3 linked regions of the Niveibacterium microcysteis genome follow. The protein of the gene in region 1 interacts with the protein of each later gene in a pairwise test. Links are inferred from orthologs where the notes say so. Each region holds a gene or a part of one and is shown in the gene's direction. Other genes may lie near its edges. The genes, in order: rlmB, JY500_RS11995 and tsaE.

Region 1 (10,230 bases):
CCGGTCAGGTCGTGACCGTCGAGCTTGTGCAGCAACCGACCAAGAACAGCCAGCCCATCGGCAAGGTGGTCGAGGTGCTGGGGGCGTACGCCGACCCGGGCATGGAAATCGAGATCGCCCTGCGCAAGCACGATCTGCCGTTTGAGTTCTCGAAGGCTGCCAAAGCGCAGACTGCGCGGATTCCCGATACGGTGCGCGAGAGTGATCTGGGCGGTGGCCGCGAGGACTTGCGCGCACTGCCGCTGGTGACGATTGACGGAGAGACCGCAAAGGACTTCGATGACGCAGTGTTCGCCGAACCGGTTGGCAAGGGCTGGCGTTTGGTCGTCGCGATCGCCGATGTGAGCCACTATGTCACCGAGGGCAGCGCGCTCGACAAGGACGCCTACGAACGCGGCAATTCGGTCTACTTCCCGCGCCGGGTCATCCCGATGCTGCCGGAGAAGCTCTCGAACGGCCTGTGCTCGCTGAACCCCAACGTCGATCGCCTGTGCATGGTCTGCGACATGGCGATTTCGGTGACCGGCAAGATTCAGCGCTATCGCTTCTACCCTGCCGTCATGCATTCGAAGGCGCGCCTGACCTACACCAAGGTCGCCGCAGCCCTGTATGACAAGGATGAGGCCACGCGAGCAGAGCTTGCGCCCTTGTTGCCGCATCTGGAGTCGCTCGACGCGGTGTTCCAGATTCTGCTCAAGGCGCGCGCGCGGCGCGGTGCGATCGATTTCGAGACGACCGAGACGCGCATGGTGTTCAACGATCAGGGCAAGATCGAGAAGATCGTGCCGGAGACGCGCAATGACGCGCACCGCCTGATCGAGGAGTGCATGCTCGCAGCCAACGTATGCGCCTCCGAATACCTCGAGTTCAACGAACAGCCGGCGCTGTATCGGATTCACGAGGGGCCGAAGCCGGAGAAGCTGGAAAAGCTGCGGACCTTCCTCGGCGAATTCGGGTTTGATCTGGGCGGTGGCGACGACCCGGCCGCATCTGATTTCGCGCGCCTGATCGACCGTATCAAGACGCGGCCGGATCGCCAGCTGCTGCAGACGGTGATGCTGCGTTCGCTGCGCCAGGCGATGTACAGCCCGGACAACGTCGGCCACTTTGGCCTTGCCTATGACGCATATACCCACTTTACGTCGCCGATTCGTCGCTACCCGGATCTGCTGGTGCATCGCGCCATTAAGGCAGTGATCGCTCGCCAACAGCCGCGCAAGAAGAGCAAAGCGGCGGAAGCGCTCGCCGCGCTGGATCTTGATGAAGTCGGCGCGCATTGCTCGGCAACCGAGCGTCGTGCTGACGAAGCTACGCGCGATGTCGAGGCCTGGCTCAAGTGTTTCTTCATGCAAGACCGGATCGGCGAGCAATTCGAAGGCAGCGTTTCTGCCGCTGTCCCGTTCGGCATTTTCGTGGCGCTCGACGATGTGTTCATCGAAGGCTTGGTGCACATCTCGGATCTGGGTGCCGACTATTTCCACTTCGACGATGCGCGTCACGAACTGGTGGGCGAGCGCACCGGGCAGCGTTTCCGTCTGTCCGATCGCGTGAAGGTGCAACTGGTGCGCGTGGACCTCGAAAGCCGCAAGATCGACTTCCGCCTGGTCGAGGCCACCCCGTCGGCAACCGCGCGTCGCGGCAAGACTGCGCGCGACGCCGCGCGTGGCGATGCACGCGAGAAACCGGTTGTGGCATCGCTGGACGATGACGAAGGTGAGTTCGTGAGCTGGCGCGAGCTTCAGGGGGTGAAGGCCGGCGCCCAGGTGCCGGGCGCGGCCGCAGGTCGCCGCAAGACGGCGGGGCCGGCACGCGAACGCAGCGGTCCGCCACCGGCGGGTGCGAAGAAGGCGGGCGCCAAGCCAGCCAAGAAAGCAGGCGCCGCGCCGCGTAAGGCAACCGGCGGGAAGCCCGCACCGACAGGCAAGAAGCCGGCGCCCAAGGGTGGCCCGCGCAAGAAGGGAGGCCGTCGTGGCTGAAACGCGTTACATCCATGGTTTTCACGCGATTGGCGCCAAGCTGCGGCATGACCCGGAATCGGTGCTCGAAATCTATCTGGACGCCAAACGCGCCGATGCGAGGGCGAAGGACCTTGTGGCGCGCGCTGAACTGGCGGGCGTGCGGCTACATCCGGTGGATGGGCCACGGCTGGATGGCATGGCGGGCACCCACCGCCACCAGGGCGTTGTCGCAAAGATCGACGCGCGGCAGCGCGCGCTGAAAGTCGACGATGTGCTCGAAGGGCTGACGGAACCGGCGCTGCTGCTGGTGCTCGATGGGGTGACTGATCCGCACAACCTTGGCGCTGCGTTGCGTGTGGCAGACGGCGCTGGGGCGCATGCGGTGATTGCGCCGAAGGACCGCTCGGTCGGGCTCAACGCCACGGCGATGAAGGTTGCCAGCGGCGCTGCGGACACCGTGCCCTACATCACCGTGACCAACCTGGCCCGCACGCTGCGCGAGTTGCAGGATGCTGGCGTGTGGTGTGTCGGCGCGGCGGGCGAGGCGGAGAAGGACCTCTACGCCATCGACCAGCGTGGATCGCTCGCCTGGGTGCTGGGTGCTGAGGGTGATGGGCTGCGTCGACTCACGCGCGAAACCTGCGACGAGTTGGCGAAGATACCGATGTACGGCTCGGTCGAGAGCCTCAACGTCTCGGTTGCCAGCGGAATCTGCCTGTTTGAGGCGAGGCGGCAGCGCACGCGTAGCGCCTAAGGCGATTGCTCGGCGGTTCGCCCTCTGCGCAGCGCCAAGTATCGGCTGCGCAAGGGCTGCGGCGACCTCGCGTCGTTAGACGGCGCATTGCCGCGCAGATGTCCGCTTTCGCCGTGTTATGATTCGGCGTGGCGGGTCTCCTCGCATTGCAGCGTGGGAATCTGGTCAGGTCCGGAAGGAAGCAGCCATAACCGCTCCCTGCAAGTGCCGGGGGTCAGGCTCGCCACCCTGACTACGAGAAGGGCGCCGAAGGAAACTTCGGCGCCCTTTGCTTTTTCAGCGCGGTGCGTCCTTACGTCGCGATGCCGACATGCTTGCCGATACCGTGCGCCGGTGAAACGATCGTGTGGATGCGCGGGTCGAGATGCGGCGTCCGGTCTGCTCCGATCGCGCTGGCGCCCTGCATGGCCAGAACCGTTACACCGCCCATGAAGATGGCGAGCCCAAGGCTGCGGCGCGCGCGGCGCAGGGTGTGGCTGCGAGTGATCTGGTTCATGGTGGCCTCCCGTTGCTCTGTTGGTGTTGCCCAGTGTGGTCGTTTGGTTTCGGTAGGGCCAATTGATTAAAGCAACCATTGTCATCAGGTTTGCCTATCGATCGGCTACGCCGCACCGCTCGCGGGGCCCCTCCGACCCTCTGCTAGAATCCCCCGCATGAGTTACTTGGTGCTGGCGCGCAAATGGCGCCCAAAAAGCTTCGACACCCTCGTCGGGCAGGAGCATGTGGTGCGCGCGCTGACGCATGCGCTGGCCACCGGCCGCCTGCACCACGCCTGGCTCTTTACCGGCACGCGAGGGGTCGGCAAGACGACGATCTCGCGCATCCTCGCCAAGGCCTTGAACTGCGAGACCGGGGTGACGGCGACCCCGTGCGGCGTGTGTTCGGCCTGCCAGGAAATCGATGCCGGGCGCTTCGTCGATTACGTCGAGATGGACGCCGCGAGCAACCGTGGCGTGGACGACATGGCCTCGCTGCTGGACAAGGCGGCTTATGCGCCGACCCGCGGTCGCTACAAGGTCTACATGATCGACGAAGTGCACCAGCTCACCGGGCATGCGTTCAACGCGATGCTCAAGACGCTGGAAGAGCCGCCCGCGCACATGAAGTTCATCCTCGCGACCACCGATCCGCAGAAGATTCCGGTGACCGTGCTGTCGCGCTGCCTTCAGTTCAATCTGAAGCAAATGCCGCCGGGGCACATCGTCGATCACCTGTCGCGCATCCTTGAGCAGGAGAACGTGCCCTTCGAGGCCGGCGCCTTGCGCCACCTCGCGCGCGGCGCGAATGGTTCGATGCGTGATGCGCTGTCCTTGCTTGACCAGGCGATCGCGCATGGCGCGGGCCGTGTCGAGGAGCAGGGCGTGCGCGACATGCTGGGCTCGGTTGGCGAGGATCAGCTCTACGCGCTTGTGGAAGGCCTTGCGGCACAAGACCTTCCGGCGATGCTGGCGGTGGCCGACGAGATGCAGGCCCGTAGCCTCAGTTTTGAAGCCGCATTGCAGGCGTTTGCCAGTCTCCTCCACCGCCTTGCGCTGACCCAGTTCGCGCCGCAGGCCATCATGGACCTGCAGGAGCGTGCGCAGCTTGAAGCGTTGGCCGCGCGTTTTGATCCGGAATTCCTGCAGCTGGCCTATCAGATCGCGATTCATGGTCGCGACGATCTTGCGCTGGCGCCGGATCCCTATGCCGGATTCACGATGACACTGCTGCGCCTGCATGCGTTCCGGCCGGAGATGCCGGGCGATGCACGCGGTGCGCAGGGTGGGGCGCCCTCGGGTGGCGGTGCGCCGCGCGCGCGACCAATGCCGGCCGCTCCGCAGGTCGCAACCACTGCGCCACAGACACAGGCTGCACCCGCCGCGGCACCGCACGCGCAAGCGCCGGTGGCGGTGTCGACGCCGCGCGAGCCCGCGCCTGATCCCGAACCAGAGCCTGCTGCGCCAGCGCCGGCTGTCGCTGCACCGCAAAGCGAACCGCCGTTTGATCCAGGTTTTGATGACCGCTACGAACCGGTACTCGAGCCGGATTTCGAACCGCCATTTGATCCACCCTATGTGCAGGCGGAGGCACGTACCGCTGCGCCAGCTGCACGCGAAGCCGCGCAGAAGCCTGTCGACGTGGCGCCTGCGGTTGTCGAACCGGCGAGCTGGAATGGCGCGCTCGACGACTGGCATGGCATGGTTGCCGCGATGCGGCTGGGCGGACTGGTGCGTGAGCTCGCGCAGCAATGCGAGCTGCTGGGTTTCGATGGTTCCTTGGTGCGCTTGCGCCTGCCCGAAACGCACAAACATCTTGCCGCGATGCAGAGCACGCGCGACAAGTTGCAGGACGCGCTAACCGCCTTGTTGGGGCGCGCTGCGCGTCTTGGTATTGAGATTGGCGCCGTTGCCAGTGAAACGCCGGCACAGCGCAACCAGATTGAAAAGCAGCGTCGCCATGCTGATGCCGTGGCGGCGCTGGAGGCCGATCCCTTCGTGCGCGAAGTGATCGAACGATTCGACGCGACGCTTGTGGAAGCGTCGGTAAAACCGCTTTAAGAAGGAGAGCAAGCGATGTTCAAGGGTGGTGGCATGGGCAATCTGGCCGGGCTGATGAAGCAGGCCCAGCAGATGCAGGAAAACATGAAGAAGGCGCAGGAAGCCCTGGCGCTGATCGAGGTCGAGGGTGCGTCGGGTGCCGGTATGGTCAAGGTTCAGATGACCTGCAAGTACGATGTGCGCCGTGTGACGATTGATCCCTCGGTCATGGATGACAAGGAAATGCTTGAAGACCTCGTCGCCGCCGCCATGAACGATGCGGTGCGCAAGGTTGAAGCCACCACGCAGGAGAAGATGGCCGGCTTCACCGCCGGACTCAACCTGCCGCCGGGCATGAAACTGCCCTTCTGAGCCAATGGCGCGCGGTGCTCTGCCAAGTGCGGAGCTACGCGCCTCACAACTGAAGCGACTGCATGCCTGCCGCCCTAGACGAACTGATTGATGCCTTGCGCGTGTTGCCAGGCGTGGGGCCGAAGTCCGCCCAGCGTATGGCCTATCACCTGCTGCAGCGTGATCGTCAGGGCGCAGGGCGTCTCGGTCGGGCGCTGGAAGGCGCGCTTGCGCACATCCGCCATTGCAATCGCTGCAATACCTTCACCGAGGCCGAGGTCTGCGATCGCTGCCTCAATCCTGCGCGCGATCCGCAGCAGCTTTGCGTCGTGGAGATGCCGGCCGACCTCGCGATGATGGAGCAGACCCACGCCTACCGCGGCATGTACTACGTGCTGATGGGGCGCGTCTCACCACTCGACGGTATCGGCGCGCGCGAACTGCGGCTCGACCGCCTGTTGGCGCGAGCGACCGACGGCACCGTGCAGGAAGTGATCCTCGCGACGAACTTCACCAACGAGGGTGAAGCGACTGCGCACTACGTCGGCGAGATGCTGCGCGCGCGCGGGCTGAAGGTCAGCCGCATCGCCCGCGGGCTGCCGGTCGGCGGCGAGCTGGAACACACCGATATCGGAACAATCGCGCAGGCGCTGGTCGAGCGCCGCGCGCTCTGAGGGCTGCAAGCTGGACGAACAACGCTTCCTCGATCTGTTGTTCGGGCGCATCAAGCGCCCGTGGGTGACCACCGTGCTGCTGCTGGCCAACGGTTTGGCATTCGGCTGGCTGATGCTGCGCAGCCACGGCTTGCTGCAGATCGACAGCCGGGTGCTGATTCGCGCCGGCGCACTGTACGGCCCGGCGGCACTGACGGGCCAGACATGGCGTGTCGTCACCGCGCTGTTCCTGCACGGCGGGCTGATGCACATCGCGATGAACATGTTCGCGCTGTGGCAGGTCGGTGCGGTGACCGAGCGACTCTTTGGGCACCGCAACTTCCTGCTGACCTACGCCGGAGCGGGCCTGCTCGGCTCGCTCGCGAGCCTGTGGTGGAAGCCCGCGGTGCTGAGTGTGGGCGCTTCGGGCGCGATCTTCGGTCTCTACGGCGCCTTGCTCGCCTACCTGATTTTTGAACGCCGCGCGGTGCCCGAGGGCTTGCTGCAGGAACTGCGCACCAGCACGGTGGCGTTCATCGGCTTCTCGCTGGTCGCCGGATTCACCTTGCCGGGCATCGACAATGCCGCGCACGTCGGCGGCCTGGTCGGCGGTTTCGTACTCGGTGCGGGCTTTGCTCATCCGCTCGACCAGAAGCCGGGGCTGGGCGTTTGGCTGCGCGGGCTCGCTGGCATCTCGGCGGTATGCGGTGTTGCGCTGGTGCTGTGGGGCGGGGCGCAGCCGGCGGGTGAAGGCTTCCGCCGCATGGCTGCCGAGCAGCATCAGACCCTGCTGTTCGCCGAGGCGGATCAGGAGCTGACACAACACACGGCGACGTTGGTGGCCGGTATGCGGCAGGGCAAGATCACCAGCGCTGAAGCGCTCGAACAGATCGAGGGGGAGCTGCTGCCGGGGCGCGAGCTGCAATTGCGCACTGTGACGGCGCTGCCCGCAGGGGCGCCGAACCGCGAGCTTCTGCTGCATTACGTGCAGGCGCGGCGCAGTGCCGTGGTCGCCCTGGGTCAGGCCTGTACGACAGGAAATCCGCGCTGGTTTGATCTGGCGGTTAACCATTCGCTGCGGGCTGACAACATCATCCTTGCATTGCGTCTGCAGCAGGCCGAAGGCGTCAAGAGCAGGCAGTAAGTTTGCCCGGGGGAGGGCAGCAATGAACACGACGGTGGGCGCTACGGTGAAGTGGGGCGTGCTTGGCGCCGCACGGATCGCCGAACAAGCGTTGATTCCGGCAATCCGGGCTGCGGGTGGGCATGTGGCCGCCCTCGGCTGCCGTGATTTGCAGCGGGGCCAAGCCTATGCGCAGCGCAATGGCATCCCGCACACGATGGGCTATCTCGATCTGGTGCAAAACGCGGATGTCGATGCGGTCTATATCGCCCTGCACAACGCCGCGCATTTGCCCTGGGCGCTTGCCGCCCTGGCTGCGGGAAAGCATGTGCTGTGCGAGAAACCGCTTACGCTTAACGCGCGGCAGGTCGCGCAGTTGCAGGCTGCTCAGCGGATTCACGGCCGCTTTGCGATGGAAGCGTTCATGTATCGCTTCCACCCCGCGATCGAGCAACTCCACGCGCTGGTGCGTGATGGCGCGATCGGCCAGCCGCGCGTGATGCGCGGCGCCTTCGCTTTCGTGCTCGACCGGCCCGAGGATGTGCGCTGGGACCCGGCAATGGGTGGCGGCGCCCTGTACGACGTCGGGTGTTATCCACTCGACCTGATGCGCCAGTTGACCGGTGAGCAACCCGACGTGCTGGCAGCCCAGGCGAGCTACACCGATCGCGGTGTGGACCATGCGCTGAGCGCGCTGCTGCGGTTCGGCGATGCGACGGCGCACATGGACTGCGGCTTCTCGCTGCCTTTTCATCAGGGGTTTGAAGTGCTCGGCGCGCACGGCGCCCTGCGGGTTGATCAGCCCTTCCTGAACAAGGACCGGGATGTCGTGCTGTGGCACGACGCGCACGCGCATCGCTTTCCGCCCACCGATGCGTATGTACGCATGGTGTCCCATTTTCAGCGTGCGATTCGCGTCGAGGAGCCCCTGCGGTATCCGCTTGATGATGCGTTGGCGCAGGCGGAAACGCTCGACCGTGTTTTTCTGGCGATGGAGCCAGCGCCAACCGGCGCAATGTGAGTCGTAGTGCGGGCGCGCTGCTAAGCTGAAAGCAGGCCCAAAACAAGAAAACGAGGGTTGCGATGAAGGCCTTTCCGGCGGTGATGAGTCATCCTGGGGTTCGGCGCTGGGGGCGCCGTGCGGCGATCGCGGTTGTAGCGGTTCTGGTACTCGCCGGGGTCGTGGGGGTGCTGGTGCCGCCCTTCGTGCGCGGCGCGCTGCAGAAGGAATTGGGCGCCGTACTTGACCGGCCGGTCACGGTCGGTGCCGTGCACATCAACCTGCTTCGGCTCTCGGCCGGCATCGATGACCTGAAGGTCGGCGGGCGCCCCGGTGAGCCGCCGCTGCTCGAAATCGGCCGCGCCGAAGCCAATCTGGAAGGCCCCAGTTCCCTGCTGCATCGTGCTGTGGTCGTGCGTTCGCTCAGTATCGAACGGCCGCAGCTGTACGTTGCCCGCGAGGGGGCGAACCGCTACTCGATCAGCGATATTCTCGAACGCCTCGCCAAGCAGCCCAAGAAAGAGGGCGGCGGCGACACGCGCTTTGCGCTCTACAACATCGAAGTCCGCGATGGCGTGCTTCGCTTCAACGACAAGCCTGTTGGCCGCGAGCACCGCATTGAGCGCCTCACGTTTGGCCTGCCGTTCATTTCCAGCATCCCGGCGGATGTCGATATCTTTGCCAGCCCGCACCTGTCGGCGCTGGTGAATGGCACCGCGCTCGAACTCGGCGGCAAGGCGCGCCCCTTCTTGCGCGAGCGGCGTGATGCTGAAATCGAGCTCAAGCTGGCACCGATCGAACTGGCCCCATATCTCGCCTATCTGCCCAAAAAACCGGGGGTTACCCTGGACAAGGGCAAGATCGCGGCCGATCTGCGCCTCCGCTTCGAACAGCCTCTGGGCAAGGCGCCCGCCATTTCGCTGTCGGGCCAGGCCAGCGCGCTGGATTGGCTGGTGCGCGACTCGGACGGCAGCGACATCGCCCACTTCGAGGCGCTGCGTATCGCACTCGCCGACGTTCAGCCGCTGGCGCGTAAGGCGCATGTGCAACAGGTGGAACTGGTCAAACCCGGCATGGCGGTCGAGTTCGATCGCACGAACCGGGTCAAGGCCGTACTGGCGATTCAACGCGAATTGCTGGCCTACGCGGCACCGGCCGATGCGGCGGCGCCTGCCCAGCCGGAAGCCGGCGGCGGCTGGCAGTGGCAGATCGACCGCATCGCGCTGGATCGTGGGCATGTCGATATCTCCAACGTAACCACCGATCCGCCCGTGAAGATGGCTGTTGAAACCCTGGACATCGAACTGAAGGGGCTGTCTTCGGCGCTTGATAAAGCTGCGGCGCTCAAGGTTGCTGCCAAGGGCGACGCGGGTGAATCGATCGGGCTCGATGCGAAGCTTGCGATCAAGCCGCTGCATCTGGCCGGGGTGCTGGACTTCGCTGAGTTTCAACCTGCGCGGGGCTCGCCCTATGTCGCGGCGACGGTGCCTGGATTGGTGATCGATGCCGCCCGTTTCAGCGGCCATGTTCCGTTGGATCTTCAGGTTGGCGAAAGCGGTGTCGGCATCGTGCTGACTGATGCGGAGCTTGGCGCAGCAGACGTTGCGCTGCGCGTGCGTGGCGAGAAGACGCCCTTCCTGAAGGCCCCGAAGATCGCCCTGAGTGCGGTGACCTTGGACCTTCCGCAGCGCACGATCAAGCTCGGCGCCGCGACGATCGACGCACCTGAATTCGCTTTGCAGCGTGACAAGGAGGGTCGTTTCAATCTCTCGCGCCTGATGGGAACGAAGCCGGCCGCCAAAGCGAGCGAACCGCCCAAGACCGCCAAGGCGGAATCCGACTGGGCCTACGCCCTGGGCGAACTGAAGCTCAACG
Region 2 (10,084 bases), 780 kb from region 1 along the record:
AATGGTTGAGCGCTCACGCCGTTCCACCGGCGCAACGATTGCGGCGTGCCGCAGCGCACTTGCGGATGGATGCTCTGCCAACCTTGCCGGCGGCACTCATCACGCACATGCGGATTTCGGATCGGGCTTCTGCGTGTTCAACGATGCCGCCGTCGCAGCGCGCTGCATGCTGGCAGAAGGCCACCTATCGCGCGTTGCGATCATCGACTGCGACGTCCACCAGGGCGACGGCACCGCCGCAATCCTCGCGGGTGATCCGCGCGCCTTCACCTTCAGCATGCATGGGGCAAAGAACTTCCCCTTCCGCAAACAGACGAGCGATCTCGATATTGAGTTGCCAGACGGCACCGGCGATGCCGATTACCTGGCCGCGCTGGTGCATGGGTTGGAGACGACGTTCGACCGGTCACGGCCTCAGCTTGTGATCTATCTTGCAGGTGCCGACCCCTTCGAGGGCGATCGCCTTGGTCGGCTGGCGCTGAGCCGCGACGGCCTTGCTGCAAGGGACCAGGCGGTGTTCGATGCCTGTCTCGCGCATCATGTTCCGCTCGCCATCGCCATGGCCGGCGGCTACGCAAACGATATCGGTGACACGGTTGCGATCCACTGCGAAACCGTTTCGCGTGCGCATCAGTGCTTCTTCGCTGCCGCGGACGCGCGTCACCGATGAAGCTCCTCGGGGTCGACTTCACCTCCGCACCTTCGCGGCGCAAGCCAATTACCGTGGCGCACGGGCAACTTGAAGGCGGCACGCTCGTATGCGAAGCGCTCGCCCGTCACGAGGCATGGCCCGGCTTCGAGCAACTGCTGCGCGCGCCCGGCCCCTGGCTTGGGGCCTTCGATTTCCCGTTTGGACTGCCACGTGACGGCGTGAGCAAGCTGGGCTGGCCCGATCACTGGCCAGAATTGGTCGCCCACTGTGCCGCGCTCGGCAAGCAGGCGTTCAAGTCAGCACTCGACGCTGATCGCACGGAACGCCCCTACGGCGCGCGCTATCCACATCGCGCCACCGATATCCCGGCCCGCAGCCACAGCCCGTTCAAACTTGTGAATCCGCCCGTCGGCATGATGTTTCTTGAAGGTGCCACGCGACTGCTCGCGGCCGGTGTCACCATTGCAGGCATGTGCCAGGCCGACCCGCTGCGTATCGCCGTAGAGGCTTACCCCGCCTTGGTGGCGCGCAAGGTGAGCGGTGCGTCCTACAAGAGCGACGAGCGCACCAAGCAAACGCCTGAGCGCGAGCGGGTCCGGCGCGAGATCGTGGCAGCCCTGTCCGGCGGCCAACTGACGCCCGGCCTGACTGTTCGCTTGCCAGATGAAATAAAAGTCGAGGCATGTTCGGACGGCAGTGGGGACCTGCTCGATGCCCTGCTCGCACTCACCCAAGCGGCCGCCGCGTGGTCGGCGCGAGCCGATAACTATGGATTGCCGCGCAACTTCGACCCTGTGGAGGGTTGGATTGTTGGTGCGAGTGATGCGTTGAAGGAAAAATAATCCTTGCCAAATCCGGAAAGCGGATACACACTACCGGTTCGCCGAATTTCAAGCAGTGTGCAGTTGCAGTAGCTAGGCCCCGCAGCAGTTCTGCGTGCGGTTCTCCGGTTCTCGATCACTTCCGTCTTGATTTTCAATTTTTCCGGGTAAGGCGAATACCCAAATTTTTTCATCAGGACGCTAGATACATGGCTACCGGTACCGTTAAGTGGTTCAACGAATCCAAAGGCTTCGGCTTCATCACCCCGGATGAGGGCGGCGACGATCTGTTCGCGCACTTCTCCGCAATCCAGACCAAGGGTTTCCGCACGCTCGCCGAAGGCCAGCGCGTGAACTTTGATGTCACGACCGGCCCGAAGGGCAAGCAAGCGTCGAACATCCGCCCCGAGTAATCAGCCACGGGCTGATGCTTGCGAAAAGCCCGGTTCGCCCGGGCTTTTTTGTTGCCGCCCCAATAAACACGCAGACGTCCGGGTCTGCATCGGACAGGAGCCATGAATGGCGAAGGAAGAACTGCTGGAAATGAACGGTGTCATCGAAGAAGTGATGCCCGATACGCGCTTCAAGGTGATTCTCGACAATGGCATCGGCGTGATCGCCTACGCCTCCGGCAAGATGCGCAAGCACCGCATCCGTATCCTCGCCGGCGACAAAGTGACGCTGGAAATGTCGCCGTATGACCTGACCAAGGGGCGGATCACGTTCCGCCACAAAGACGAGCGTGGTCCCGCAATGGGCGCCGCGCCTGGCCAGAACGGCCCGCGTCGCTGACCTACCCCGCCCGGCAGTCGATGAGCTGCCGTGCTTGCGCGGACCTTATGGTCCGCGCCACCTCGTCGCCGGCTCGACGACGCGCATTTCCTCTGCGTACCCGATAACCCTCTTGGCGCTTACCCGCCGGAGGGCTGTTCGCATGCCCGCTTGCGCGCTCGCTGCCTGGACAGCGCGAGTTCCGCTATTGGTCAGATTGAATTCCTGAATTGGTGTGGCTCGGCCCCCGAACCTACACTTCATTCAACCCCGCCGGAAAGCAAACACCGCATCAGACGGTACGCACCGGCACCGGAATCCACACCAAGGAACTTTGAACATGAACAACGAAATCAGCCTTCGTTTCCGCCACGCCGCAGGTGCCACGGTCAACGCCGACAGCCATTTCGCCGCCGCGGTTGACCACGCCCGCACAGGCCGCTTCGAGGAAGCAGTGGAAGCTTTCCGCACCGTCCTGAGTTTCGTTCCGGATCGCACCGAAGCTTGGCAAGGCCTCGGCTATTGCTACCGCAAGCTGCGCAGCTACGCCCAGGCCAACGAAGCCTACGGCGAAGCGCAGCGCCTTGATCCGTCGCGCGGCGCGATGTGGTTCAACGCGCCTGTCTCGGCGATTGCTGCGCACTGATTCATTGGGCCTTCGGGCCAAGGCGATCAGCTGTACAACCCCGGCCTCGAGCCGGGGTTTTCGTTTCTGAGCGTCCCGCTTGCCGACCCCCTAGAATGGCGGTACTCACGGAGGAATGGCGCGTGACTGCCACAATCGCGAACTGGATACTTTCGACCGCCGCAATACGTTCGGTGGAGTCGGTCTACAAGGACGCAGCGCCCACGCTGATGCAGCGCGCCGGCCACGCTGCTGCCCGACTCGTCGAGCAGTTCCATCTTCCCCCGGGGCCGATCCTGATTCTGGCCGGCCCTGGCAACAATGGCGGCGATGGTCTGGTTCTCGCAAGCGAACTGAGACAACGAGGTCGTGAGGTCGTCGTCGCCTTTCTCGGCGATGCCGACCGCCTGCCTCCCGATGCCGCCGCTGCAATGGCAGCGTGGCTACAGGGCGACGGCGCGCTGGCACGAGAGTTCAAGTCCGACGGCTGGGTGCTGGCCGTCGACGCGCTATTTGGTATTGGATTAACGCGCCCGCTGACTGGCCAGGTCGCCGAATGGGTCGAACGCTTCAACGCGCTCAAGTGCCGCCGCCTGTCGCTCGATATTGCAAGCGGCATCGATGCCGATACTGGCCGTGCACTGGGATGCGCGGTGCGCGCAACCGACACCTTGAGCTTCATCGCCTGGAAGCCGGGTTTGATGACGCTGGACGGGCCTGACCATTGCGGTCGGCTCCATCTGGCAACGCTGGACGTCACGGTGGACCAGCACGATGGCGCCGGTCGCCTGATCACCCGCAGCAACTTCGAGACCCTCCTCACGCCGCGCCCTCGCAACAGCCACAAAGGGCTCTATGGCGACGTCGGCATTGTCGGCGGCGCGAGCGGCATGGTTGGCGCAGCCTGGATCGCCGGCCGCGCTGCCCTGGCGCTCGGTGCCGGGCGGGTGTTCGTCGGATGCCTGGCGGCCGACGCACCGGCGCTGGATCCCAGCGCCGTCGAGCTGATGATGCGCCGTGCCGACGAAGTGCCTTCATTGGCTTCCGTCTTGGCGGTGGGCCCCGGCCTGGGACAACACGAGCCAGCACGCGCGCTGCTAAAGCGCTGCCTGGCGTTTGCAGGCCCTCTCGTGCTGGATGCGGACGCACTCAATCTGATTGGCACCGATCCCGACCTGGAAACGCTTCTGCTCGCCCGTCCGCACGATACTTTGATGACCCCGCACCCAGCCGAAGCGGCGCGCCTGCTTCAATCGACAACCGCCGCCATCCAGGCGGACCGCGTCGCGACCGCCAAGGCGCTCGCGCGGCGTTACCGCGCACACGTTGCGCTCAAAGGTTGCGGTACCGTCGTGGCACACCCCGACGGCGCCTGGGCGATCAACACCAGCGGAAATCCAGGCATGGCCGTGGCAGGCATGGGGGACGCCCTCACCGGCTTCGCTGCAAGCCTGCTGGCCCAGCAATGGCCCGCGCCGATGGCGCTTGAGGCTGCGGTGCATCTGCATGGCGCCGCGGCGGACGCACTGGTCGCAAACGGCGTCGGTCCGGTCGGGCTGCGCGCCAGCGAAGTGATCGACGCAGCACGTCGCATCAGAAACGCCTGGACCAGCGAGTCTGCATGAGGTGCTCGCGACCGCGATTTGCGGGACGACGCAATGGGTAAGCAGAGCGCTCCTCGCCCGATACGCGGCGTCGTACTCTTCTGCGTCGCAGTGGTGCTCTTTGCCTGTCTTGACGCTACGGCCAAGCACCTGTCGCAGCACTGGCCGGTCGCCATGCTCGCCTGGGGGCGTTATGTGGTGCATTTCGTGCTGATGACCGCCTTCCTAGCACCGACCTGGCGAGGGCGACTGTTGGCGACCGAACGCCCAGTACTGCAGAGCGTACGTGGCCTGAGCCTGGTCGCCGTAACCGTCCTTGCAATGGCTGCCTTCAAGCGCATGCCGCTGGCCGAAGCCACTGCCCTACTCTTCGCATCGCCCCTTCTGGTCGCGCTGCTCGCACGGCCAATTCTCGGCGAGCACATCGGAAAGCTGCGTTGGACCGCCGTGCTGCTCGGATTCACCGGCGTTGTCATGCTGACGCGACCGGGCAGCGGGCTCGATCCGGTGGGTGTCGCGTGCGCGCTGGCGGCCGCCGTCGCCTACGCCGGCTACCAGTTGATGACTCGCACACTGAGCCACGTCAGCCATCCCGTCACAATGCTTTACTACACCGCGCTCGCTGGCACCGTCAGCCTCTCGCTGGCGCAGCCCTTGATCGGCCCGCTTAGCTGGCCCGGTTGGCTGGACGGCGGCATGATCGTCGCCCTCGGCCTGTTTGGTGGGACCGGTCACTACCTGCTCACGCGCGCGTTTCGCGAAGCGCCAGCCTCACTGCTGTCGCCGCTGATCTACACGCAGTTGATCTGGGCCGCCCTGCTCGGTTGGCTGGTTTTCGGCAACACGCCGTCTGCTGCCACGATCGCGGGCATGCTCGTAATCGGCGCCTCGGGCTTGCTCATCGCATACGACAGCACGCGCAGCAGCTAACGCAGCAACGCCGAACGTTGGAGCACCGGCGCAAGCCGGTTCAGGGCTTCCTGCAAACGGCTTCGACTACTTGCTGCCCCAAGCGAGACGCGGATACCGGCGGGCTCGGCATGGGTCGCAGCCGCAAAGGTCTCTGAGGGCACCACCGCGACACCCTCACGCCTCGCGACCTCCGCAACGCGCTGCGGATCACGACCGCGCGCCAGCGGTAGCCACAGATGCGGTGACACCGTCGCCCCTTCGAGCTCGTAATCAGCGAGGGCCGCTTGCGTCAGCTTCCAGCGTGCCGCCAATTCGCGCCGCTGGCGCATCAGGCGGCCCTTTGCGGCCCCGCCCACGATCCAACGTCTGGCGATTTCCGCTCCAAGCGGTGAGACATACCAGTGCGTATGGTGCTCGAGCGCCTCCTGGCGTCCGTGAAGCGCTGGAGGCAGCACGAGGTAGCCAAGCCGCAGGCCAGGCGCCACTGTCTTGGACAAGCCACTAACATGACAGACTCGCTCCGGCGCGAGGCTGGCCAACGATGTTGGCGAATTCGGCATCAGGGCGCCATACACATCTTCCTCGATCAGCATCAGATCATGACGCCGCGCGACGGCAACAATCGCCTCACGCCTTTCGATGCTCCATGTGCGCGCGGTGGGGTTGTGCAAGGTCGGCATGCAGACCAGGCATTTCAGCCCCTGCAAGGCAGCACGTTCAAGCGCATCCGGCAGGATGCCATCGCGATCAATCGGCAGCGCATGAAGCCGTAATCCACGGCTGCGCGCAATCGCCTTCAAGCCAGGCCAGCAAAGGCTCTCGCACCCCACGACCGTAGCGCCGGCCGCAGCAAGCGCCGCTTCCATCGCGTGCTGCGCGCCGGCACAGAGGACGATGCGCTCCGCCACGCAATTCACGCCGTGCTGGACAAGCCAACTCTCGGCGGCCAAGCGGTGCAGATGAAGATCGCCCGGCGTCGGATAGTCGGCAAAGCGCTCGAGCTCGCCCTCTTCTAACAAAGCTGCAACAGCCTTTGCGAGGCCGTCATCGCCCACCAGCTTGGGTGGCGTGTTGGTCGATAGGTCGATCAGCGAATCCTGCGGTCGGTCGGCGAACGCGAATAGGCGTGCCTCTGCCGCGCCGCCGAGCACGAACGTGCCGCGCCCCACCTCACCGCCGATCAGGCGCCGCCGTTCGGCCTCACGGTAGGCGCGCGTCACCGTGCTGACGTTGATGCCCAGTAGATCCGCCATCAGACGATGCGTTGGAAGGCGGTCGCCGGCCTTCAGGGTGCCTCGCCGAATTGCGTCAGCGAGTTGATCCACGATCGCGCGGTAGACCGGACCATCGAGGCCCGCGACGCGGGGCAGCCAAGTTGTCATGCACACAATCCGAATAAATGTGCCTACAAAATGCCACGCATCACCAATCGCCACAAGCGGAGACGACGATGCGGATTTCGCGCGAAGACATCCTTCAAGCCATGAGCCATGTGCGCCCGCTCGTGCCGGCAACGCCCCAGTACCGCTGGCCCATGCTGTGTGAGGCGCTCGCTTGCGAGACATTGGTCAAGCACGAAAACCACGCACCGACGGGTGCCTTCAAGATACGCGGCGGCCTGAACTACTTTGGCCGACTTGCGGGCCAAGCAGGACCACGGCAAGTGGTGTGCGCCACACGGGGGAATCACGGCCAGTCGGTCGCCATGGCCGGCGCTTTGCACGGCTTTGACGTCACGGTCGTGGTGCCACACGGCAACAGCAGCGAGAAGAACGCAGCGATGCGCGCGCTGGGCGCCTCGGTGGTCGAATACGGTGACGATTTCCAGGCTGCGCGCGAGCATGCAAGCCGTCTGGCGCAAACGCACGGTTGGCACCAGGTGCCTGCATTCCATGAGGCGCTGATCGCCGGTGTCGCCACCTATGCGTTGGAGTTCCTCTCCAGCGCCAGCCCGCTCGATATCGTGTACGTGCCGGTGGGCATGGGATCGGGCCTTTGCGGCATGATTGCAGCCCGCGATGCGCTCGGGCTGCATACCGAGATCGTTGGCGTGGTGTCGGCGCATGCCCCTGCCTACGCGCGGGCCTTTGCAAGTGGCATCGAGACCGAAGCGCCGGCCGACACGCTGTTGGCCGATGGCCTGGCATGCCGGAGGACGGACCCCGCCGCACTCGCAATGATTCGTCGCGGTGCCAGTCGCTTCGTCATGGTGACGGACGATGAAATCGCGAACGCGATGCGCCTGCTCTTTGCGACCACCCACAACGTCGCCGAGGGTGCTGGCGCGGCGTCGCTTGCCGCAGCGCTTCAAGAGCGCCCCGCCCTTCGCGGTCGCAGGGCGGGAATCGTCATCACTGGCGGCAATGTGGACACCCACACCTTTGCCGCCGTGCTCGGCCAGAATCGTCCATTCGCCAAGGCCGCATAGGACGCGAGGCGGACGTCGCGACTATCGTTCAAGACAACGCAAGTAGGCACACGGGAGGCTCGTATCGCGCATAATCCTTGGCGACCGCGTCGCCGCCGTATACCGTAGCGGCTTGATGTAGCGGCTGAGACGCCGCGAAATACCGCGCCCTGATCGACGGGCGCGATAGCCTGAAAGCCTGCCATGCAAATCACTGAACAACTCCGCGCCGAAATTCTGCGCAACGTCGCCGCTTCGCTTGCCGAAGACATTGGCACCGGCGATCTCACCGCCCGCCTGATTCCTGCCGACCGCAATGCACGCGGCCGTGTGATTACCCGCGAAGCCGCAGTCCTGTGCGGCACCGAATGGTTTTCCGCCACCTTCGCTGCGCTGGAACCGGATAGCACGATCGTGTGGCACGCAAAGGACGGCGACCGAATCGAACCGGGCCAATTGCTCTGCGATGTGCTGGCCACAGCGCGATCGTTGCTTACCGCAGAGCGCACTGCATTGAACTTCCTGCAACTGCTCTCGGCAACGGCAACCACGACCAGCGCTTACGTCGAGGCAGTAGCCGGCACGAAGGCGAAGATTGTTGATACGCGCAAGACCTTGCCGGGGCTGCGTCTCGCGCAGAAGTACGCCGTCGCCGTCGGCGGCGGCACCAACCATCGCGTCGGTCTGTACGACGGAATCCTGATCAAGGAAAACCACATCATCTCGGCCGGCAGCATCGCAAAAGCGGTGGAGGCAGCGCGCGCCATTGCCCCTTCAAATGTCTTCATCGAAGTCGAAGTCGAGAACCTCAAGGAGCTACGCGAGGCAATCGACGCCGGCGTCCGGATGGTGCTGCTCGACAACATGTCGCTCGATGAAATGCGCGAGGCAGTGAAGCTGACCGCCGGCCGTGCCGAACTAGAAGCCAGCGGCGGCGTCGGCCTTGAGGGTGTACGGGCGATTGCCGAGGTGGGTGTGGATCGGATCTCCATCGGTCGCCTGACCAAGGATGTCCATGCGATTGACTTGTCTCTGCGGCACACCGAGCGCTGAGATCGCGCCTGAAGCGCAATGCCAATCTGGCTTGCCGCAAAGGCGCTTTAAGGCTATATATGCCGATCGACTTTTGCCGCCCCTTTTGAGCACGTCTGTCCCGTGAGGGGTGGATTCAGGAATCGCCTCGATGTCCGTCTTCTTTGTTGCCTACTACATCGTCTCCATCATCGTACTGGTGCTGCACTTCACCGGATTCCTGAGTCGCCATAACATCGAATGGCTGATCTATATTCTGGCAATCACTGTTTTCCCCGCCGTGATCTACCTTTAGTTGGGCGGCCTCCACAAAAAAGAACGGCCGGAGTTCCCCGGCCGTTCTCGATTGTGAAGCGTTCGAATGATCGGTCGCGTTAGCGATCAGCCCACATGCGCTGCGATGAAGGCCTTGATCGCAGCGGCGTCAGCGTCCATCACCTCAACACGCTGCGGCAGCGCTTCAATACCCTCGTAGCCGGCCGGACGCGCGGGCTGACGGCCGAGCGCTTCCTGAATGGTCTCCTCGAACTTGGCCGGCAAGGCGGTCTCAAGAACCACCATCGGGATGCCAGCTTCACGGTGCTCGGCTGCCACCTTGAGCGCATCGGCCGTGTGCGGGTCGACCGTGACGGCGTAGCGCTCCGCCGTCGCACGAATGGTCGCCAAACGGTCCGCATGAGAGCTGCTGCCTGATACGAAACCGTAGCCCGCAATCTTCGAGAAATACGGCGTGGCAGACAGATCGAACGCCCCGCCCGCATCGACCTTGGCCCACAGATCACGCACCACGTCGGCGTCGCGGCCCACCAGATCGAAAACAAAGCGTTCGAAATTCGATGCCTTAGAGATGTCCATCGACGGGCTGGACGTGGCGTGCGTTTCGGCCGTGCCACGCGGACGATAAACGCCGGTGCGGAAGAACTCGTCGAGCACGTCGTTTTCGTTCGTCGCCAACACCAGCTTACGAATCGGCAAGCCCATCATGCGTGCGATATGGCCGGCGCAGATGTTGCCGAAATTGCCTGACGGCACGGCAAACGAGACCTCTTCGCCGGCCGCCTTCGTGACGGCAAAGTAGGCCTTGAAGTAGTACACCACCTGGGCCGACACGCGCGCCCAGTTGATCGAGTTGACGGTACCGATCGCAAATTTGCGCTTGAAGGCCAGGTCGTTCGACACCGCCTTCACCACGTCCTGTGCATCGTCAAACATGCCGCGGACAGCGATGTTGAAGATGTTCGCATCCTGCAGCGAATACAT
Region 3 (10,229 bases), 1.9 Mb from region 1 along the record:
GCAAGTTGCCGCGCCACAGCGGCGCCGGTGTCGATCACCTTGACCTGCGGGCCAACGATCGACTCGACCAGCTCACGCAGGAATACGTAGTGCGTACAGCCGAGCACGATCACATCGGCGCCGGCGGCCAGCAACGGTTTGAGGTGTGCTTCGAGCATGTGGCGGGTGCCGTCCGCACTCAGTTCGCCGCGCTCCACCGCCTCAACCAGCCCGACACCCGGTTGCGTCACCACCCGCACATCGTGTCCGAAGGTATCCAGCAAGGCCGCAAACTGCGCGCTCGATAGCGTGCCCACGGTGGCGAGTACGCCCACCGTGCCGCTGCGCGTTGCTGCCGTAGCCGGCTTCACCGCCGGCTCCATGCCGATCACCGGCAGCGAAGGCCAGCGCTCGCGCAGCGCACGACCGGCTGCCGCGGTGGCCGTGTTGCATGCGATCACGAGCGCCTTCACGTCATGCCGCACGAGGAACTCGGCCAGCTCAAGCGAACGCTCGCGGATCACCTGCTGCGGTTTATCGCCGTAGGGTGCGTGACCGGAATCGGCGCAGTAGATCAGGGTCTCATCCGGCAGCAGGGCACGGATCTCGCGCAGGACGGAGAGTCCGCCTACGCCGGAGTCGAAGATGCCGATCGGGCGGGTGTCGTTATTGGCCACGGGCGTTTGTGCAGAGCGTTCGAGAAGCGGGAATCATAGCCCGCTCAGGCCGACACGCCACAGACTCCACCGAGGTAACTCGCGAAGCTCTCAGCCGCCGCGACATCGAAGCCGCCATCCGGCGACTTGGTCGTACGCAGGTACTGGTACAGCGCCACGATCAGCTTCATGGCCGCTTCGTCGGTCACTGAAATTTCGCGCGCCCCAAGTTGCTTCACGGTGAGGCGAACCGCGTGCTCAAGCGCCGCCATATCCACCACTTCGGCCTGCCGATAGCGGTAGCCGGCGCCCGTTGCGAGCCATTCGAGTGAGCAGTTGGCCGCCCGCGCAATCTGGTTGGCCTTCGCCAGGCCCGGCTCGGACCCCGCGAGGTACTTGCGGATCAAGGCTTCGGATACGCCCACGCGGCGCGCAAATGCGGCGACCGGGGTATCTCCGATCAGCTCGCGCAGCCGTGCTGCAAAGCCCTCTTCCCCCGACGAATTCGTACTTTGGTTCGACATTAACGCACCATGTTGCGAGACGCGACAATCGCGACTAGACTCGCACCATCGTACGCAATCTCGTACTTCATTACCAAATTCCGATGAGAACCGAATCCACCCTGAGCCTCCTTGAAGCCCGCGCCGCGATCGACGCAATGCGAAGCGAACTCCAGCGTTGGGGCCGTGCCGCGGTGATGGCCGTGGCCGACATGCGCGGGGAATTGATCAGCCTCGAACGCATGGATGGCGCGCAAACCACCTCAGTCCGCGTCGCCACCAACAAGGCCTGGACCAGCGCCCGACTCGACAGCCCGAGCGGCGACGTCGGCCGCGCAGCGCACGAACAGGGCTGGGACTTCTGCTACTACGACGACACACGCTACGTCGGCTGGGGCGGCGGCCTGCCGGTACGCGTAGGTGGCGCGGTGGTCGGCGGCGTCGCCGTCAGTGGTCTATCTCAAGAAGAAGACATTGCAATCGCCGAGATCGGCGTTCGCGCGATTCACGACCTGCTCGGAGCCCAAGCATGATCAGCCCTCGCATTCAGTTGGCCGAGCACGGCCCGGAACTCTCCCGCATCGTGGCCGGCGCCTGGCGCATGGCGGACTGGCAGTGGTCGGCGCAACAGCGGCTGGACTGGATCCGCGGCTGTATCGACCTCGGCGTGACCACCTTCGACCATGCCGACATCTACGGCGGCTACACGGTTGAAGCCCTGTTCGGCGAAGCGCTGGCGCTTGAACCCGGCCTGCGCAACCGGATCGAGCTCGTCACCAAAACCGGCATCGCGCTGACCACGCCGAACCGGCCCGAGCACCGGATCAAGCACTACCGCACCGGGCGCGAACACCTCTTTGCCTCGGTGGACGCCTCGCTGCAGCAACTGCGCTGCGACTGGATCGACCTGCTGTTGATACATCGGCCAAGCCCGCTGATGGATCCGTACGAAATCGCAGACGCGTTCGATCGCCTGCTGCAGTCGGGAAAAGTGCGCGCATTTGGCGTATCGAACTTCACCCCGACCCAGTTCGCGATGCTCAACGCACGCGTGCCGCTGGTCACAAACCAGATCGAACTCTCGCCCTTGCATCGCGAACCGCTGCACGACGGCACGCTCGACCAGGCGATCGCCCTGGGCCGGCCGCCGATGATCTGGTCTGCGCTGGGCGGTGGCCGCCTCTTTGGCGACAGCCCGGAAGCACACCGGGTGCGCGGCGCACTCGATGCCTACGCGCGCGAACACGGTGTATCGCTGGAAACCGCCGCCTATGCGTGGATCCTTCGCCACCCGGCGCGGCCACTTCCGCTTACGGGTAGCCAGCGCCTGCCCGCAATTGCAGCAGCGGTTGCTGCGACCGCGCTGACGATGGACGAGCAGTCGTGGTTTGCGATCTGGCAAGCCGGTGCGGGGCACGAAGTACCCTGAGGGGCCGGGCGATGCCGCGCCTTGCCCCGCGCGGCATTTGGCCACTATTACAACTTTGTTGATTGTAATAATTCCAACATTTCGACTCGCCAGAATGACGGTTTATTGAAGACCGCCTTTCTGGCCATGCAACGACTTCTCTCGGTACTCGCCTTCGCCGTGCTCCCGCTGTCCGCACAAGCTTTTGCACAAACCCGCAGCACCCCAGCCATACCGCCGGTGGCACAGGCAGCCGAGCTGCGCTCGCTGTCTCAACGGCTGGCAAAACTTCACCTCCAACTGCGCCTGAACCTCAACGCGGAGCCCGCGCAGCGCCAGATCGAACAGGGCGTCACCCGCTTCGACGCCACGCTGGCCAGCTTGCGGCAGACCCCGCTGCAAGGTCCGGCGGCCGCGACCTTCAAACGCGTGGAAGCCGGTTGGCAGGAGCAGAAGCAGCTGATCACCGCGATCCCGACTGCGAGCACCGCCGAGCGCGTGATCCTCAGCGCCGAAGAGCTGACGATTGCCGCCGGTCGCCTCGCGATGCAGCTGGAAGGTGCGGAAGAAAGCCCTGTATGGCGGCTGTCGGACCTGGCTGGCCGCAACAACATGCTGGCGCAGCGCCTCGCCCGCCTCTACCTGCAGACACGCCTGGGCGACAAATCACAGGGCCGCCGCGTGGACATCGAAACCACCCGCAAGGAATTCGTCACCAGCCTGGACGAACTGACCCGTGCGCCGCAGACCTCGCCCGCAGTCGCAGACAGCCTCAAACTCGCGCGCCAGCAATGGATCTTCTTCGATGCCGCGATCGGGCCTGACGGCGGTGACGCCAACGCCGCGCGCCATGTCGCGACAACCAGCGAGCGAATCGGCGAGATGATGGACGCCATCGGCAGCAGCTACGCGCGCCTGGCGGCCGAGAAGCCGGCCCGCTAAGCCGACAAACCGACTCAGCGCTCGGCGGGCGCGAGCAGGTCGTAGCTGCCGAGCAATTTGTGCAGCGCCGGGATCGCCTTGACGCCCGCGCCGTTGAGCATTGGCACGACAAGGCGCCGCGCGTTGACCTGCTCGGCATCATCCCGGCTCAGGGCGCCGTAGCCGCGCGGATACGACCAGCCATAGCCCCAACGGTAGGTGGTTGGAAAATACGGTGTTCCGCCCGCCCGGACACCGGCGAGCATCAGTTTCGCAATCGCCGGCTCGGCGACCGCGGCCACACATTGCTCCAAGGTCTCGTCGGCGGCGACACGATCTTCCTTGGTGCCGCCGATCCAGTAGGCGATGTCGTGCTTCACGCAGCAGTCGAGCCACAGCGTCTGTTGCCACGGGGTGCCATCGGGGAAGCTGGAGCAGCCATCGGTCGTAAAGGGTTTGAGCGTATCGGCCCAAGCGACGCTCGCCGCGAGGCCGCAGAGCACAAAAACCGACTGCGCCAAGTGGCGCCAGCCGGGCCGGTTGTGTCGTTTCAAGTTGTCGCCTCCATGTCTTGCCCCGCGCCCCCGCGGCGCGCAGCGTGCTGCGCAAGTGCCCAGCCAACATGTTCGCGCACCAGTTCGGACTGATCCGCCGCGCGCGACTGCAACGCCGCCAGCACGGTCGGTGTCGTCGGCGCATTACCGAGGGCAACCGCGATGTTGCGCAGCCAACGCTCATGCCCGATCCGGTTGATCGCGCTGCCCGCCATGCGGCTCGCGAAATCCTCCGCGCTCCAAGCGAACAGCTCGACCAGCGCCGCCGAATCCAGCCCATTGCGCGGCGCGAAATCCGCCTCCGAAGTGGTGCGCGAAAAACGGTTCCAGGGGCACACGAGCTGACAATCGTCGCAACCATAGATGCGGTTGCCCAGCTGCGGACGCAGCGCTTCGGGAATCGGCCCTTTGAGTTCGATCGTCAGGTAGGAAATGCAGCGCCGCGCGTCCACCTTGTAGGGCGCCACGATCGCCCCGGTCGGGCAGGCATCGATACAGGCCGAGCAGCTGCCGCAGTGGGGCGCGATCGGCGCATCGGCTGGCAGCGCGAGGTCGACGAATAGCTCGCCAAGGAAGAAGGTCGAGCCACCATTTCGATCGAGCAGCAGCGTGTGCTTGCCCCGCCATCCGGTGCCTGCGCGGGTCGCCAGCGCAACTTCGAGCACCGGGGCCGAATCGACGAACACGCGGTGGCCGAATTCGCCGATCGCGTCACCGATCCTGTCCGCCAGCTTCTGCAGCCGGTTGCGCAACACCTTGTGATAGTCGCGACCCAGTGCGTAGCGCGACACATAGGCGCGCTCCGGATCAGCCAGTTGATGCTGGGCGTCGTGCGCCTCGGGCCAGTAATCGAGCCGCACCGATACCACCGACAGCGTGCCGGGCACGAGTTCGGCGGGCCGCGCACGCTTGAGCCCGTGGCGGGCCATATAATTCATCTCGCCGTGGTAGCCGGCCGCGAGCCAGGCCTCCAGGGCTCCTTCCGCGTCACCCAGGTCCACGCCTGAAATGCCGACTGCGGAGAAGCCGAGCGCCCGCCCCCATTCCTTGATCTGCGCCGCCAGTTGCGCCGCGTCCGGAGAAGAATTGTGTCTGACCGCCTGCATGCCCCCGATGATAGCCGCTCGCCCGCCGCAGATTGCCTGCTTGCGGACGAGGCAGCGACGCGCGCACTCGGTGCCGCGATAGCGCCGGCGCTCGAAGGCGGGCTCACGATCTACCTGCTGGGGGATCTCGGCGCGGGCAAAACCACCCTGGTGCGCGGGCTGTTGGAGGCACTCGGCCACCGTGGTGCGGTACGCAGTCCGACGTACACCTTGATTGAACCTTATGCTGTTTCTAAATTAGACTTGTATCACTTTGATTTCTATCGGTTCACGGACCCGGAAGAATTTGTCGATGCAGGGCTTGAAGAGTACTTCGGAGGCCAGGGCATATGCCTGGTCGAATGGCCGGACAAAGGGGCGCCCTTTGTGCCGGCTGCGGACCTTGAAGTCCAGCTTGAGCCGGAAGGCGACGGGCGTCGCGCGCGCCTGCGCGGCTGCAGCGAGCGAGGCCTCCAGTGTCTGAACCGGATCACGCTGCCGTGCCGATGATGCAACGCCGTCGCTTCATGAAGTTCGGCGGTGCGGCAATGACGCTGCTCGTCTCGCGCGTCGGCTTCGCGGCCGAAACCAGCATCCTGGCCGTACGGGTATGGCCTTCGCAGGACTACACACGCGTCACGCTCGAAGGCCGCGACACGCTCAAGTACAGCCATCAGATCGTCAAGAATCCGGAACGTCTGGTGATCGATCTGGAAGGCGCTGAGTTCAACAGCGTGATCCAGAGCCTGCCAGGCAAGATCACCGATAGCGACCCCTACATCAAACTGATCCGCGCCGGTCGCAACCGCCCCGGCGTAGTGCGCCTGGTCATCGAACTCAAGGCCGAGGTCAAACCACAGGTGTTCACGCTGGAGCCGGTCGGCCAGTATGGCCATCGCCTGGTGCTGGACCTCTACCCGGCCGAGCCGATCGACCCGCTGCTCGCGCTGATCGAAAAGCCCGATCCGATCGTCGCCGCGAGTGGCGAAGCCGCGTCCCCGACGCGGCCAACTGCGCAGCCAGGCGGCGACGCCGGCAAACTACCGAGCCCCCCCCTGAACCGGCGTCCTCCGCACCGGTTCAGGCCGCTGAACCAGTCAAGCCGGCTCAGCAAGACAACAAGGAGGAGGTCAGCCCTGCCGACCGCAAGCACCGCGGCGGCAAGGGACAGGTCACCCGCCTGGCCACGATCGCGATCGATCCGGGCCACGGCGGCGAAGACCCGGGTGCAGTCGGCAAGGCGGGTACGTTTGAAAAGAACGTCACGCTGGCAATCGGGCGCCGCCTGAAAGCCAAGATCGATGCCGATCCGCTGTTGCGCGGCATGCTGACGCGTGATGGCGACTTCTTCGTACCGCTCGGCCAGCGCGTTGCCAAGGCGCGCGCGGTGCAGGCGGATCTCTTCGTGTCGATCCATGCCGACGCCTTCATCAAACCCGATGCGCGCGGCAGTTCGGTATTCGTGCTGTCCGACAAGGGTGCATCGAGCACGGCTGCGCGCTGGCTGGCACAGAAAGAAAACGCAGCGGATCTGGTCGGTGGCGTGAACCTCGGCGTCAAGGACGCCCTGCTCGCCCGCACCCTGCTCGACCTCTCGCAGACCGCCACGATGCAGGACAGTGCCAAGCTGGGCCGCGCCGTGCTGGGCGAACTCGGTGGCATCAACCAGCTGCACAAGGGCCAGGTCGAACAGGCAGGCTTCGCGGTGCTGAAGGCACCGGACATTCCATCCATCCTGGTCGAGACCGCTTTCATCTCGAACCCGGAAGAAGAATTGCGTCTGAAGGACGAGGCGTACCAGGACAAGATGGCCGAGGCGATCCTGCGCGGCATCAAGCGCTACTTCGCAAAGAACCCGCCGGTCCAGCGCAACACCGTCGCCTTCATCGGCTAGTGCGTCAGCAAAACATAGTTGTTACTTGAGGAAAACAGTCGTTACCTCAAAAAGTTAGTCGTTACCAGGTCTGCTGTGCGCCGCTCAATGGAGAATCCAGCCTGGTCCCTTGTGCGGCGGGGCACTGCAATCTCACCAACGGTGCCTCCGGTGGCTGCCTCGTACCGCGTTCTGCTGTCGCAATTACTCCGGCCTCTGCGCCGGCTCGACGCTGAGTCAAACCCCTGGGCGAGACGATTCCTTGATGCACAGCGCCACCATAGGAAACATAGAGTCCCTGCAACATCGCGTTCAGCAGCGTTTCGGTCGCTGCATCCTGCAGGCTCCAGCAGTATGAACGCCTGTTGAAAGCGCTCGTTGGCTCTGGTCTGCTTGTTTTGATGCGTCGCAGGTTCTGCCTACTCGGTACAGCCCTTCTACTGTGCGAGGGGTGCGCCGACTCCGAGCTCGGGACTCGGTGCGGATTCCGGTCTGTTTCACCGTCGATGCCGGTAACCGAGGACGACATTGCTGGTCCTGACCGAGCTGCCGTTCCCGGCCAATAGCCGCCATTGGCGACGCCTGCCAAATCTCCATCGCCGGCCTGCCCTGGATGACCGGTTCCCGGCGACCAACTTAGACCATGTCTTGGCTCGATTTCGGCCATTCCGGTCTGTCGTTGACGCTGCCCAATTCAGCCAAAACCAGACATTCGGAACTACTGTTTGCCTGGAAAATTCGGTCCTCCCCTCAATCGAGTAGTCAAACCCTGATTGGCGCGTGTGGCATATCGTATGGCGTGATTGGCATATATATAGCGCCACTGAGCTCCTAGACTTCTTACATCCCGAGAACTTCTCTCGGTCCACCAAAAGGAGTCTGAAATGTCCAATCAAGTAGCCCTGATTACTGGCGGCGCCACCGGCATCGGCAAGGCCGTTGCCCTCAAGCTTGTCGCCAAAGGCGTCACTGTCGTCATGAGCGGCCGTCGTGCGGACGTCGGGCAAGCCGCCGTCGCCGAGGTTTCCGCCGCGGCCCGCGACGGTGCACAGGTTCGCTTTGTTCAGAACGATGTGGCCGATGAGGCTGCGGTCAAGTCGATGATTGACGGCATCGTGGCTGAGTTCGGTCGCCTAGACATGGCGGTCAATAACGCTGGTCTGTCCAACGAGACTGGCACTCTTGTGCAGTCGAGCAGTGACAACTACCGTGCAATGGTTGAGACCAACGTCATGGGTGTGTACTTCAGCATGAAACATGAGCTCGTTCAGATGACCAAGCAGGGAGGCGGTGCCATCGTCAACTTGGCGTCCATCGCTGGTCTAAATGGCATCACCTGGGCGGGGCCATATGCCTCGACCAAACACGCGGTGGTGGGAATGACCAAGTCGTCTGCCCTGGACCACGCGACTCAAGGCATCCGGGTCAACGGCGTGGCACCTGGCGCCATCAAGACCGACATCATTGCCGCCCAGCTCGGCGGTGGCGACCCCAACTACAATGAGGCGAGTATCTCGGCAATGCATCCCATGAATCGACTGGGCCGCCCTGAAGAAGTCGCCAATGCGATCTGCTGGTTGCTGTCGGACGAAGCCAGCTTCGTCACCGGTCACATACTTAACGTAGATGGCGGCTTCCAAGCGAAGTAAGGGCAATGAATAGCACCGCTCCAGACAAGTTGAAGATTCCGGCCACGCTGTGGGAGGGCCTCAAGCGGGCCGGAGTTGATCGTGCAGAGGTTATTCGACGCGCGAACCTGCCTCTGAGTGTGCTGAGGGACGATGCGCCGATTGCCACGACGCAGTTTTTCGCCCTGTGGCGGGCCATCGAAACTGTTAGCCAAGACTCGACCATTGGCCTTCGTATCGCAACGAGTCTGGACGGGGCTGTGATGCCTCTCGCTTTTGTAGCAGCCCAGCACGCTCGAACTTTTCGGGACGCTCTGAATCGGGTCGCTCGTCTTAAGCGACTGTGCGCACCCGAGGAAGTTTCGGTCCAAGATCTTGCCGACCACAGCGCGCTTAGCATCAGTTGGCCACATGGTGGTTCAGATACAGTTCCTCGCGCTTTAGTCGACGCGACCATGGTGTCGTTCGTGGAGTTGGGACGCAGAGGAACAGGCGAGCGCCTGATACCTCTGTCGCTTGAGCTTGCTCGTTCGGCTGTAGCAAGGTCGGCACTTGAGAAATACTTCGGGTGCGACATCAAGTTCGATGCGACGGTCGACCGCATCGCGTGGCGTCGAGAAGACCTAGACAAGCTGTTTGCCACCTACAACAAGGACCTGCTCGATGTTCTCGCTCCGGAATTGGACAGACGTCTTGAACATCATGACGCGTCCGAGTCCGTGACCGAGCAGACCAAGTGGGTTTTGCGGCGTCGTTTGACTGCCGGTCGCCCGGACATTCGCTCCGTGGCCGCTGAACTTGCCATGAGCGAGCGTTCTTTGCAGCGCCGCCTGACGGATGAAGGCGTCAGCTTCCAAGCCCTGGTGACTCAGACCCGACATCAGATGGCACTCGAGCATCTGGCAGACCACTCGCTCACGCTTATCGAAATTGCTTATCTGCTGGGCTACGAAGACCAGAACTCTTTCTTCCGTGCCTTTCGGCAATGGGAGTCGCAAACCCCTTCCGAGTGGCGCGCTGCACATGCTGTTGAGTGTCACGCGGGCAACTAAGTAAGTTCCCATGAACCCCACTGAAGCCCTTGCACCGCTGCAGTCTTTGATTCGTGAATATTTCAAAGGCGAGTACCACGAAATGCTGCTCATCTTCGCGGGCTCAGCTGCGTTGACCTGCATTGCCGTTTGGCTCTGGGTTGCGACGCACTCCGGTTTTGCCATGGGGTTCGGCATCACCGTCTTGGCAACTGCGATGCTGCTGTGTGGAACGGCAGCATCGCTGCTTGTACGGGACAAGGGCTTGGTCGAAGAACTGACCTTGAGTATCGGCAAACCTCAACAAAGCCAGGTGTTAGCCAAAGAGCGAGCACGCATAGAGGTTGTGATATCAAAGTATCGGTATTACCGCTACAGCGCGGCAGTGCTGGCGGCCTTGAGTGTGTTGGGCCTGCTGCTTACAAACAGAGGCTGGGTGCACGGCGTCGTGACTGGATTGCTTCTACTGGTGGTCGCACAGATCGTCATCGACCACTTTTCGGAGCAAAGGGCCACCCAGTACCTCGCAGCGCTTCCGTGAACTGCGGGAGCTGCCCAAGAGGCCTGAGGAGTCGGTGGCCGCTTCGGAGG

Evidence for each region.
Region 2: the proteins of rlmB (region 1) and JY500_RS11995 interact in binary tests that used the Escherichia coli proteins (3 or more experiments, as listed by UniProt). The link is inferred for Niveibacterium microcysteis from one-to-one orthologs.
Region 3: the proteins of rlmB (region 1) and tsaE interact in binary tests that used the Escherichia coli proteins (3 or more experiments, as listed by UniProt). The link is inferred for Niveibacterium microcysteis from one-to-one orthologs.

What each region holds. Positions count from the first base shown.
Region 1 is NZ_CP071060.1:3,411,181-3,421,410, reverse strand. The notes cover bases 841-3,840. They hold rlmB (23S rRNA (guanosine(2251)-2'-O)-methyltransferase RlmB), read left to right. Parts: upstream 841-1,968; coding sequence 1,969-2,712; downstream 2,713-3,840. Other genes in these bases: dnaX (DNA polymerase III subunit gamma/tau), read left to right, coding at 3,366-3,840; JY500_RS15515 (hypothetical protein), read right to left, coding at 3,005-3,208; rnr (ribonuclease R), read left to right, coding at 841-1,976. Outside these bases: more of rnr, read left to right, coding at 1-840; more of dnaX, read left to right, coding at 3,841-5,249; JY500_RS15505 (YbaB/EbfC family nucleoid-associated protein), read left to right, coding at 5,265-5,600; recombination mediator RecR, read left to right, coding at 5,663-6,253; JY500_RS15495 (rhomboid family intramembrane serine protease), read left to right, coding at 6,318-7,376; JY500_RS15490 (Gfo/Idh/MocA family protein), read left to right, coding at 7,399-8,376; JY500_RS15485 (DUF748 domain-containing protein), read left to right, coding at 8,439-10,230. UniProt on the Escherichia coli protein: Specifically methylates the ribose of guanosine 2251 in 23S rRNA.
Region 2 is NZ_CP071060.1:2,637,670-2,647,753, forward strand. Bases 2,400-5,253 are described here. They hold JY500_RS11995 (NAD(P)H-hydrate dehydratase), read left to right. Parts: upstream 2,400-3,012; coding sequence 3,013-4,494; downstream 4,495-5,253. Other genes in these bases: JY500_RS11990 (tetratricopeptide repeat protein), read left to right, coding at 2,585-2,890; JY500_RS12000 (DMT family transporter), read left to right, coding at 4,528-5,253. Also shown: JY500_RS11970 (histone deacetylase family protein), read left to right, coding at 1-670; JY500_RS11975 (DUF429 domain-containing protein), read left to right, coding at 667-1,494; JY500_RS11980 (cold-shock protein), read left to right, coding at 1,683-1,886; infA (translation initiation factor IF-1), read left to right, coding at 1,993-2,265; more of JY500_RS12000, read left to right, coding at 5,254-5,403; JY500_RS12005 (aminotransferase-like domain-containing protein), read right to left, coding at 5,400-6,767; JY500_RS12010 (threonine dehydratase), read left to right, coding at 6,836-7,813; nadC (carboxylating nicotinate-nucleotide diphosphorylase), read left to right, coding at 7,997-8,845; JY500_RS12020 (hypothetical protein), read left to right, coding at 8,976-9,119; thrC (threonine synthase), read right to left, coding at 9,206-10,084. UniProt on the Escherichia coli protein: Bifunctional enzyme that catalyzes the epimerization of the S- and R-forms of NAD(P)HX and the dehydration of the S-form of NAD(P)HX at the expense of ADP, which is converted to AMP.
Region 3 is NZ_CP071060.1:1,528,618-1,538,846, reverse strand. Bases 3,864-6,862 are described here. They hold tsaE (tRNA (adenosine(37)-N6)-threonylcarbamoyltransferase complex ATPase subunit type 1 TsaE), read left to right. Parts: upstream 3,864-5,109; coding sequence 5,110-5,616; downstream 5,617-6,862. Other genes in these bases: JY500_RS07050 (N-acetylmuramoyl-L-alanine amidase), read left to right, coding at 6,287-6,862; JY500_RS07055 (AMIN domain-containing protein), read left to right, coding at 5,613-6,395; queG (tRNA epoxyqueuosine(34) reductase QueG), read right to left, coding at 4,018-5,127; JY500_RS07070 (hypothetical protein), read right to left, coding at 3,864-4,021. Outside these bases: murI (glutamate racemase), read right to left, coding at 1-656; JY500_RS07090 (helix-turn-helix domain-containing protein), read right to left, coding at 701-1,159; JY500_RS07085 (GlcG/HbpS family heme-binding protein), read left to right, coding at 1,243-1,671; JY500_RS07080 (aldo/keto reductase), read left to right, coding at 1,668-2,567; JY500_RS07075 (type IV pili methyl-accepting chemotaxis transducer N-terminal domain-containing protein), read left to right, coding at 2,589-3,488; more of JY500_RS07070, read right to left, coding at 3,503-3,863; more of JY500_RS07050, read left to right, coding at 6,863-7,000; JY500_RS07045 (glucose 1-dehydrogenase), read left to right, coding at 7,864-8,628; JY500_RS07040 (AraC family transcriptional regulator), read left to right, coding at 8,634-9,659; JY500_RS07035 (hypothetical protein), read left to right, coding at 9,670-10,179. UniProt on the Escherichia coli protein: Required for the formation of a threonylcarbamoyl group on adenosine at position 37 (t(6)A37) in tRNAs that read codons beginning with adenine.